Regions from separate parts of the Micromonospora sp. NPDC007220 genome, predicted to be linked through region 2. Evidence: riboswitches for the same ligand, from Rfam matches in the RefSeq annotation. Region 2 holds a riboswitch; the other holds the start of a gene.
What was found. A riboswitch is a leader RNA that binds a small molecule or an ion and turns the genes downstream of it on or off. The one in region 2 is predicted to bind cyclic di-AMP.
Positions count from the first base shown of each region.

Region 1: it holds a riboswitch for cyclic di-AMP, as region 2 does, so the genes downstream of both, ABZ573_RS16765 (NlpC/P60 family protein) here and ABZ573_RS17680 (C39 family peptidase) in region 2, are expected to answer to the same signal.

Region 1 is NZ_JBEYEU010000007.1:233,177-238,650, forward strand. Features, by position in the region: gene ABZ573_RS16755 (C40 family peptidase) at 61-1,056, shown strand; gene ABZ573_RS16760 (peptidoglycan recognition family protein) at 1,136-3,160, opposite strand; cyclic di-AMP (ydaO/yuaA leader) riboswitch at 3,399-3,532, shown strand; gene ABZ573_RS16765 (NlpC/P60 family protein) at 3,599-4,585, shown strand; gene dcd (dCTP deaminase) at 4,640-5,218, opposite strand; gene ABZ573_RS16775 (pyridoxamine 5'-phosphate oxidase family protein) at 5,297-5,474, shown strand, end outside.
Region 2 is NZ_JBEYEU010000008.1:150,054-155,527, forward strand. Features, by position in the region: gene ABZ573_RS17670 (CDP-glycerol glycerophosphotransferase family protein) at 1-776, shown strand, start outside; gene ABZ573_RS17675 (alpha/beta fold hydrolase) at 844-1,587, opposite strand; gene ABZ573_RS17680 (C39 family peptidase) at 1,693-2,538, opposite strand; cyclic di-AMP (ydaO/yuaA leader) riboswitch at 2,766-2,906, opposite strand; gene ABZ573_RS17685 (acyltransferase) at 3,225-4,463, opposite strand; gene ABZ573_RS17690 (polysaccharide pyruvyl transferase family protein) at 4,773-5,474, shown strand, end outside.

The sequences.
Region 1 (5,474 bases), on a different contig from region 2:
TTCCCTCGCGCGAGGCGCCAAGCGGCCGGGTTGCAAAAGGAGTCGGTGCCGGTGGCAACCATGCCCCCTCATCGTCACGCACCGGGACGGTCTGCTCGTCCGGGTGGCCTGCGCAGGGTCGCCCACCGTCTGCTCACCCTGGTCGCCGCGGCGGCGGTCGGCGCCGGCATGCTGGCCGCGCCCGCCCACGCCGAGCCCTCGGTCGACGAGATCGAGGCCGCGATCGACCAGAAGTGGGAGCAGCTCGAGCCCACCATCGAGCAGTACAACAAGGTGCGGGCGCAGCTGAAGGTCAACCGCAAGAAGTCGGAGGACCTGCAGAAGAAGATCCAGCCGTTAGCGCTGGAGAGCGAGCTGGCGATGGACCGGGTCGGCGATCTCGCCTCCCGTTACTACATCTCCGGCCCGTCCCACGACATCGGCGCGCTGCTGGTCAGCGCCAAGCCCGACACGCTGACCGAGCAGCTGACGCTGCTGGACCGGCTGGCCGCGCAGGAGCGCAAGCAGCTCGAGGGCGTGACCCGGGTCCGCCAGAAGTACGACACGGAGAAGCAGAAGCTCGACACGCTCATCGTGTCGCAGACGAAGCAGCAGAACGACCTGGCCGCGAAGAAGAAGCAGATCGACGCCGACATCAAGAAGCTCGAGGCGTCGATGCCGGTGACGACGGTCAAGACGGAGAAGTGCCCGACCATCAACGGGGTGGTCAGCGAGAAGGCCCGCACCGCGATCCGGACCGCCTGCGCGCAGGTCGGCGACCCGTACGTCTGGGGTGCCACCGGCCCGAACTCGTTCGACTGCTCCGGCCTCACCCAGTACGCCTACAAGGCGGCGGGGGTCCACCTGACGCACTTCACGGGTGCGCAGTGGAACGAGGGCAAGGCCATCCCACGCTCCGAGGCGCGCCCGGGTGACCTGGTCTTCTTCAAGTCCGACCTGAGTCACGTCGGCCTCTACCTCGGCAACGACAAGATGGTGCACGCGCCGCGGGCCGGCAAACCGGTAAACGTCTCCAGCATCAACACGATGCCGGTGGCCGGGTTCCGCCGGCCCTGACGGGCCAGCTCGTCCCGCACCCGCAACGACACGAGGGCCCCCGGTCGGATCGACCGGGGGCCCTCGTCGTGCGGTGGGATCAGCGGGGCGCGCCCAGCGGGGACGGCACCAGGTTCACGTCGTCCAGGTTGACGTACATGATCCGGTGACCGAACTGGACCTGCACGTACCTGTTGTCGCCCCGGACGACCGTCTGGTCGTGGGGAGCGGAGCCGTCGAACGTGGTGGCCCGGTAGTACTCGCCGGGGAGCAGGTTGCCGACGGCGTACCGCTGGCCGGCCGAGAGCGTGTACTGCAGCGGCGAGATCGCCTGGTACGGCACGCCCTCCGGGTACGCGGCCTGCTCCGGGTAGGCCCGGCCGTACACCGGGATGGTGGCCTTACCGGCCTTCGGGGTCACCACGAACCCGACGGTCCACTTCGCCGTCGGCTTGGCGGCCGGGTTGTGGAACCACCCCTTCTGGCCGAGGTACCAGATCGCGGTCCAGTCGCCCTGCACCTCGGCAAGCGCGTACGTCTGTCCGGCCGAGACCCGGGCGCCGTGGTCGGAGACGTACGTGGTGTTCGGGGTGCCGTCGGGCCGCAGCGCGATGTCGTTCAGCAGTGGCGCGTCGTGGCTCGGCGCGTTGTGCAGGAACAGCGCGGAGGAGCCGCGCAGCGGGCAGGGGGCCGTCGCCGGGGGCGGGTTCGGCACGCCCGGGGGCTGCCGGTTGCAGCCGGTGAAGGGCGGCTGGTTGGTGGCGAAGTCCGGGTCGATGGTGACCAGCCCGGTCCGGTGCGTGCCGGTCGACTTGAACGGCGCCTTGAGCAGGTCGAAGTAGTGCGACCAGTTCCAGTACGGTCCCGGGTCCCAGTGCATGCCGCGCACGTTCGCGGCGACGGTGCCGGGGACGTTGTCGTGCCCGATGATGTGGTTGCGGTCCAGCGGGATGTTGTACGCCCGCGCCAGGTGGCGGACCAGCTTGGCGGAGGTGCGGTACATCGCCTCGGTGTACCAGGTGCCGTGCCCGGCGAAGCCCTCGTGCTCCAGGCCGATGGACTTGGAGTTCACGTACCAGTTGCCGGCGTGCCAGCCGACGTTCTTGGTCTTGATGTGCTGGGCGATGTGCCCGTCCACCGAGCGCAGGGTGTAGTGCCAACCCACCCGCTTCGGGTCCTTGACCAGGTTGACGCTGGGGCCGAAGTAGCCCTCGGTGTCGTGGATGACGATGTACTCGATCTTCTGCTGGGTGGGACGGTTGCCCAGGTCGTGGTTGCCGTAGTCGCCCAGGGTGGGGCCGTAGTTCTCGTACGGCGCCGGGATCCACTCGCAGGAGATGTCGCTCGGGCACTCCAGCCCGTCCGGCCGGGCGAGCTTGCGCAGGCGCAGCCGGTCCAGCCAGGAGCGGTCCGGCTGGACCGCCCGGCCGGCCAGCGTGACCCGCTGCCCGTCGTCGGTCACCCGGCTGTCGCCCGTGGCGATGGTGGCGTACACCTCGTTGGCGAAGGCCGCCGCGGCGTCGGCGCTGTCCGCGCCGGAGTACCGGGCCACCGCGCCGTACCAGGCCGCCGGGTCGGTGCCGGCGCCGACCGGGGCGCCGATCTCCTTCTGGTACGCGGCCAGCAGCGCCGCGCCGCCCCGGATGTTCGCCGTGACGTCCGTCCGCAGCGACTCCTCGCTGGCGCCGGTCAACTCGGCGGCGGCGTCGACGGTCCGCAGCGCGGCCTCGGCGGGCGGCGTGGCGGCCGGCGGCTCGCCCGCCTCGGCCAGGGACGGGCGGGAGTCGTCGCCGCGCGGGTCCTCGGTGCCCTCGTCGTGGTGCGTGCCGCCGGCGAGGGCGGTGACGTGCTCGGCGTCGGTGAGGTGCATCGGTCCGTAGCCGCCGCTGGTGCTCGGCGTGCCGGCGTTGGTGTCCCAGCGGGACTGCAGGTAGGAGACCCCGAGCAGGACGCTCTCCGGTACGCCGTACTCGGCGGCCGCGGCGGCGTACTGCTGCTGCCGGTCGTTCACCGGCGCTGCCGCGGCGGCGGATCCGGCGGCGGTGAGCGGCGTCGCCGCCATGGCGGCGGCCACGGCGGCGGCCAGCAGGACGCGTCTGCTCCTCGATGTCGCTGACAGGTGCATCAGACCCCCAGTTCGGACGGGCAAAGGTGGGGTCACCTTCGCCCCGCCCGCCGCCTCTGGTCAATACCTTTCCGTCAGACACTTCAGAAGGAAGAAAATCTTCGTCGCCCGGGTTGCGGATCCGCCCGATCCGGGTGGGTACGGAGTGTCACTGCCCGTAGGGTTGCGGATCGATAACGGTCGTCTCTACTCTGGTCATTCGTCGGCCGGTGACATTCCGTCCAACCAGGGCGGTGACGGTCCGACACCGCCGAGTCGCTCCCGAGCGAGCCGGGGACCCAGGTTCCCCGGGGTGAATCCGCAGTCCTGCGGTAGGGCGCCCCTTCCCGCCCGAACCCGTCAGCTAACCCGGTAGGCGGTACGGAAGAAGGAGTACGAAGCCCGGTGGCACACCATGCCCCGCGGCCACCGTCGGCCCGGTCGGCCCTCGTCGACCCGGTGACGGCTGCGCCGCGCCCACGCTGGTACCGCTGCACCACCGCCCTCGCCGCCCTGGCCGCGTTCGCCGTCGTCCTGACCGGCGGCGCCACGGCGGCCCACGCCGAACCGACGGTCGCCGAGATCGAGCGGCAGATCGACGAGGACTGGAACAAGCTCGAACCGATCATCGAACGGCACAACGCCACCCGCCAGGACCTGGCCGCCAGGCGGAAGCAGGCCGACGCGCTCGCCGCGCAGATCGGGCCGCTGGAGAAGCAGGTCGACCAGGCGATGGAGAAGGTCGGCGCGCTGGCAGCCCGCGCCTACAAGGGCGAGAACGTCTCCGCCGTCAACGCCCTGCTGGGCAGCCGCTCGCCGAGCGAGATGATCGGGCAGCTCGAACTGCTCGACCAGTTCGCCCAGCACCAGCAGCAGGACGTGCGGCAGGTCGCCGAGTTGCGCGACCGGCTGGCCGCCAAGAAGGCGCCGCTGGACGAGATGGTCGTCCAGCTCAGCCGCACCGAGGCCCAGCTCGCGGCGAAGAAGAAGCAGATCAACGCCGAGATCGACCGGTTGCAGAAGCTACGGCTGCGGGTCTACGGCAACGGCGGCGGCGGGCCGCTGCGTCCCGCCCCCTGCCCGGCCGGCTATCCCGGCGGCCCGGCCGGCACCGCCGTGAAGTTCGCCTGCGCGCAGATCGGCAAGCCCTACGTCTGGGGCGCCGAGGGGCCGAACTCGTACGACTGCTCCGGCCTGATGCTCGCCGCCTGGGCGAAGGCGGGGGTGTCGCTGCCGCACAACGCCGCGCAGCAGCGCCGGGCCACGGCGTCCGTGAGCCGGGGCGAGCTGCGCCCGGGCGACCTCGTCTTCTACTACAGCGACCTGCACCACGTCGGCATGTACGTCGGCGGGGGCTGGGTGGTGCACGCCTCCCGCGCCGGGGTGCCGATCAAGATGAAGAAGGTCGACGACGGCCCGATCCACAGCTACGGCCGACCCGGCTGAGGCACGCGGAGGGTCCCTGCCCGGCGGGGGCCCTCCGCAGGCACGCAGGTCGGGTCAGCGGGTGGGCCAGGTGCGCCAGTGCTGCCAGGAGCGGCTCGGGGTCGGGCCGCGCTGCCCCTGGTAGCGCGAGCCGTAGACGGCCGAGCCGTACGGGTGCTGCGCCGGCGACGAGAGCCGGAAGATGCAGAGCTGACCGATCTTCATGCCCGGCCAGAGGGTGATCGGCAGATTGGCGACGTTGGACAGTTCGAGGGTCACGTGACCGGAGAAGCCCGGGTCGATGAAGCCCGCCGTGGAGTGGGTGAGCAGGCCCAGCCGGCCCAGTGAGCTCTTCCCCTCCAGGCGGCCGGCGAGCTGGTCGCCGAGCGTGATCACCTCCAGCGTCGAGGCGAGCACGAACTCGCCCGGATGCAGCACGTACGGCTCGCCCTCGGGCACCTCGACCATCGACGTGAGGTCGTCCTGCTGCTGCGCGGGGTCGATGTGGGTGTAGAGGTGGTTGTTGAAGACCCGGAAGAGCTTGTCCAGGCGTACGTCGATGCTGGACGGTTGCACCAGCGCGGGCTCGAACGGCTCCAGCGCGAGCGTTCCCGCCTCGATCTCGGAGGCCAGGTCGCGGTCGGAGAGCAGCATCCGCACACCTTAGCGACCGACACGCGTGACCTGCGTGTCGGAGTGCATCTTCGTACAATTGTTCGATAGAATGCCGGCATGGCTTCCTGGTCCGAATTCGCCGCCGACGAGCCCCGCCTCGCCGACGGGATCCGCCTCCTCATGCAGCAGTACGGGCCGGGCTTCGGCTACCTGGCCACCGTCCGCGCCGACGGCGGTCCCCGGGTGCACCCGGTGTCCCCGGTGATCACCGACGAGGGGCTCTTCTGCTTCGTCG
Region 2 (5,474 bases):
GGTACGCCCGCGCCGGGGTGGACATCCCGGCGGAGAAGTTCGTCGTCGTCGGCCGCCCGCAGGTCGAGTCGATCGAGGTACGCCCGGAGCCGGCGCACGGGCGGGCCAACCCGACCGTGCTCTACACGCCGACCTGGACGGGGCACAACGCGGACGCGAACTACTGCTCCCTGCCGGTGGCCGAGACGCTGCTGCGCCGGCTGCTCGACCGGGGCGCGACGGTGATCCTGCGGGCCCACCCGTACACCTCGCAGAACCCGGCCTCCGCCCGGCAGCTGGGCCGGCTCACCGAACTGCTGGCCGCGGACCGGGCCCGCAGCGGCCGGCAGCACGTCTTCGGGGCCGCCGCCAGCCGGGAGCTGACCCTGACCGAGTGCGTGAACCGCTCGGACGCGCTGGTCTCCGACGTGTCCGGGGTGATCTCCGACTACCTCTACTCCGGCAAGCCGTACGCGGTGACCGACATGGTGGACTCCGGCGACCGGTTCCCCGAGCAGTTCCCGCTCGCCGGGTCGGGCTACGTGCTGCGGCGCGACATGGCGAACGTGGACGAGGTGCTGACCGCGCTGCTGGACACCGATCCGCTGGCCTCGGCGCGGTGGGTCACCCGGAGCCGCTACCTGGGCGACTTCCCCGCCGAGTCGTACGCCGAGGCGTTCCTGGAGGCCGCACGGCGCCAGCTCGACGAGGGCTGGAAGACGCCCGCCCCGCGCACGGGCGGCGCGACCGGCCTGCCGCTCGACCCGGACGAGGCGACCCTCTCCCCCGCCACCTGACGCACCGTTCGGGAGGCACACCGGTCGCGACGGCGGATCTCCGGGTCGGGCCGTTCGCGGGGCACCGTCAGCGGTACGGCTCGACGAGGTCCAGGACCGCTTCGGGGGCCTCGACGTGGGCGTTGTGCCCGAGGCCGGGCAGGGTGGCGACCGGCACCCCCAGCTCCGTGAGCTGGGCGTCGGTGACCATGGGGTCGTGCTCGCCGCGGGCCAGCAGCACGGGCACGTCGGTCGCCGCCAGCAGGGCGGGCAGGTCCGGCGCGCCCACGCCGAACGCGGCCGGGTCCATCGCCAGCCGCCAGCGGCCGTCGACCTGCCGCAGCCCCGCCTCCACGACGGGGTGCTCCGGGGCGAAGAGCCCGGTCAGGCCGGCCACCCGCAGGTAGCGGCGGGCCGCCTCGTCCCGGCTGGCGAACCAGGTCACCGGCCGGGCCGCCAGCTCACCCGCCTTGGCCAGCTCCGCCGGCGACCAGACGGCCTTGATGCCGAGCCCGACGACGGCGTCGACGGGCAGCCCGGCGCCCCGGGCGGCCAGCGCCAGCCCGACCACCCCGCCGAGGGAGTGCCCCAGCACGACGAGCCGGTCCCCCGCCGCGAGCCCCGCGCCGATCCGCGCGGCCAGCCCCGGGAAGGAGTACTCCGGCAACGGCGGCGACCAGCCGTGGCCGGCGAGGTCGGGCGCCAGCCACCGCCCCACCCACCGACGCTCCAGCAGCGGCGCCCAGGGCAGCCACACGTCGCCGGTCGCGCCCATGCCGTGCAGCAGCAGAAGCACCCGCCGGCCGTCCCGCTCACCCGACTCATCGACCATGGGCGCAGTGTGCCACCCGTCGGACGCCGCGGGCGAGGGCCGTGACCCGGACACGACATCGGGCGCCGACCCCCCGGGTGGGGAGCCGACGCCCGACGGCGTCGCTCAGGCGGAGTAGCCGCGGGTGGCGGCCCAGTTCGCCAGGGCGATGGTGCTGATCCAGTACGACGCGGTCGCCGGGTTCGCCGAGTCGGCGATCTTCACCAGCCGCCCCTCGTCCTGGTAGCCGACCACCGCGATGTAGTGGCCGCCGGGGAAGGAGTGCCAGCCGCCGTCGGTGTCCGTGGCGCTGCCGGCGACGTTGACCACGACGCCCCGCCCGTCGGTGATGGCCGCGACGACGTCGGCCTGGAGCCGGTCCATCTGGGCCGGGGTGGCGGCGCCACCGGGGATCATCCGGGTCCGGTACGGGTCGCCCTTCACCGTCGCGTTCAGCACGCGGGTGGTGTCCTGGGCCGAGTCGGTGCCCATCTGGTCGGTGCCCAACTGGGCACCGAGGGCGTCCTGGCTGCGCGCGATGCCGGCGGCGCTGAGGGCGTGCCGGACGGCCGCCGGACCACAGTTGTAGAAGGTGGTCTGGGCCTGGTAGTCGTAGTCCAGGCTCTTGGCGGCCGGAGGCTTCGGCGGCTCCGGCTTGCGGGTCAGGTCCGGGTCCGGGGCGGCGCTGGACGCGCTGGCCGACGGGGCGGCGCTGGACGCGGCCGGGGCGGCGCTGGACGGGGCGGGCGCGACCCGGGCCTGGCTGCGCGAGGCCGACGCGTCGTCCCGCAGTTCGGTCGCGGCCACCGGGGCCTGCGCGGCGGCGGGGGCCTCGTCGGCTCCGGCCAGCAGCGCGCCCGTGCCCGACGCCAGCACGAGCGCCGCGGCGGACGCGGCGGCCAACTGGTACGGACGCTCGGACGTGAGGCGACGCAGCTGTCGCTTGAGGTGGTGCTTCACGGTTTCCTCCACGGGCTCGGGGTGAGCGGCCGTCGGTCCGCGCCGAGGGCAGGGCGGACCGACCGCGCGGACGGGCGTCCGGGCGGGTGGTGGGCCACTCAGGGGTGCGCCCGGGACGCCGGGCGACGGACGGTGACCGGTGGGTCAGCTCATGACCTGCGGGCGGACGAGCGCGGTCACCGCGGCGCCGTGGAGACGGCGGCACAGCCGAGGGGTGTACGGGTGTGGCATGAAGATGGAACTCCTTCCGACACCGCCGACCGGGTTAGCTGACGGATTCGGGCGGGAAGAACGCCCTACCACGGGCCCACGGCCCACGGATTCACCCCAACGAGCACTGGGTCCCCGGTTCGTCGTTCACGATTAGGCGGGTCGGCGCGGCGTCGCCTCTGGCGATCGGGTACCGCACCGGACGCGCCGACATTACTGGCCGGTCCGCGCCCTGCCAACCCCGTCCCACCTGCCTAAACCTTGATCGGCAGACAATTTTTGCGGGCACTTCGCCACTGACGCGACTCAATGGGACGACCGTTTCTGCGCGCACCTCCGGGCGACAACGGGACAAGTGGCGGACATCGGCGCCGAAACCCCGGCAGGATTCGACCGGTACGCGCCCGATGACCGGTTCGCCGAAGTGGTGACCGGCGTCACCGAAACGGTCGGGACTTCCTCGGCGGACACTCCGGCCGCCGGGGCGCTCAGCGCGAGTCGGCGTACGTCGGTCGGTGGTCGTCCTGCGGGTCGGCGGCCCGGGGGCGCGGCACGGCGTTGCCCCGATCCCCCGGCGTCGCCCCGGGGCCGCCGGGGTCCTTCCCGGCGCCGTCCCCGTCCCGCGGCGCCCGGACCGGCCTGCGCGGGGTGAGCAGCCGCATCATCGGCGTCTCGACGAGACGGTGCAACAGGCCGGCCAGGGCCAGGTTGACCAGCAGGAAGCCGAGCACCACCGCCAGCCCCCACCAGCCGGTGAAGCCGACGCCCCAGTCGCCGGTGAGCCGCAGGACGGTGATCATCACGAGGACGTGCACCAGATAGAAGGCGAAGGAGACCTCGCCCAGCCAGATCATCGGCCGGGACCGCCACGGCGAGCGCCGCCCGCGCACGTCCGCGTCCGCCGCCGCGGCGATGACCAGGATGTACGCCACCGAGAGCAGCGCCGCCCACAGTTCGGCGCGGACCCACTGCGCGGCGACCACCCAGGTCGCCACGAAGAGCAGGCTGGCCAGCGGCAGGCCCGGCCCGCGCCACCGGCCACGCCGCATCAGCTCGGCGGCGGCGACGCCCATCCAGAACTCCAGCGACCGCACCGGCGGGAAGATCTGGGTGAACCACCAGCGGCTCTCCTCGGGCACCAGCGCCTGGGCCGGCCAGAGCGCCAGGATGAGCAGCGGCACCGCGACCACGACGGCCCACAGGGCCCACGGTCGGGCCCGGCGGATCAGCGGCAGCGCCAACGGCAGGCAGAGGTAGAAGAAGAACTCGCAGGACAGCGACCAGCTGACCGTGTTGATGCTGTAGAAGTGGCCCGGCCGCGGGTCCCACGCCTGGAGGAGGAACAGGTTCTCCACCGCGACGAACCGGTCCACGGGGTCGGCGAACCAGGCCGCGACCGCCAGGGCCGCCACCCACAGCACCACGTGGCTCGGCCAGATCTTGGCCACCCGGCGCCGCCAGAACGCCCGACGGGTGTCGGTGGGTCGGGCCGACCAGACCAGCACGAAGCCGCTGAGGATGAAGAAGAACTGCACGCCCGACAGCCCGAGTGCGAAGGCCCAGTCCACGACGGCCTTCTGGCCGGGCTCGGCGATGATGCCCATCGTCGCGACGTGGAACCCGAAGACGAGCAGGGCGGCGACCCAGCGCAGCCCGGTCAGCGACGGCAGGCGGCTGGCCGGGGACGCGGGCCGGGCGGCGGGCGCGACGGTCGCGGCGTCGTTCATGCCGGCATCCCGACGATCCGCAGGGTCACCAGCACGTACGTCTCCTCCTCGACCCCGTCCTCAGGCGCCCCCGAGGGGCCCGTGGCGGTCCGCCGGTCGGCGCCGCCCCGCCGGGCACCCTACCCGCCGGGCCTGAGGCTCTGTTCCGTCCCGTCCGCGAGTGCCCGTTCTGTCCCGTGGGGGAGTCCCGTTCCTCCCGTCCCTCCGTGACCGTTGCGTCCCCATCCGTGACGGCGGTGGCGGGCATCCGGGTTCCGGCCGATCGGGTGGCTAGTATTCCCAGACCCGGAGGTGACGAGAGGCGGGCGAATGCACCAGCGAATCCTGATGCGGGCGAAGAAGGGCCCGTTCGACGTCTACTCGCCGGAGGAGACGCACGAGCGGAACTGGATCGGCGACAACAACGGCAACCTCGTCTTCAGCCACGCCGCCCACAAGCTCCTGCGCACCGCCACCGCCGAGATCACCTCGACCGAGTTCAGGATCGACCCGCGCGACGCCGACATGATCAACGAGCGGTACGACGTCTACGTCGTACCGCTCGCCAACGCCTTCCGCCGCAGCTACGCCCACCGCGTCGAGGCCATGACGAAGCTCATCGAGCAGCTGAAGATCCCGGTGGTGGTGCTCGGGGTGGGCGTACAGACCGACATCAACGGCGACCGGGAGTACCTCCGCCCGATCGACGACGTCGTGACCCGGTTCGTACGGGCGGTCCTCGACCGCTCGCACAGCATCGGCGTGCGCGGCGAGATCACCCGTGACTACCTGCGCACCCTGGGCTTCTCGGCCGTCGACGTGATCGGCTGCCCGTCGATGTTCCTGCACGGCGACAGCCTGCGGGTGGAGAAGAGGAAGGCGTCCCTGTCGCCCGACGACAGGCTCGCGCTCACCGTCTCCCCGTACGTCACGTCGATGGCGGAGATCATCGCCCGGCACCACGAGCGGTACCCGAACCTGCGCTACCTGCCGCAGGACCTCAAGACGCTCGGCACGCTCCTCTACGGCGAC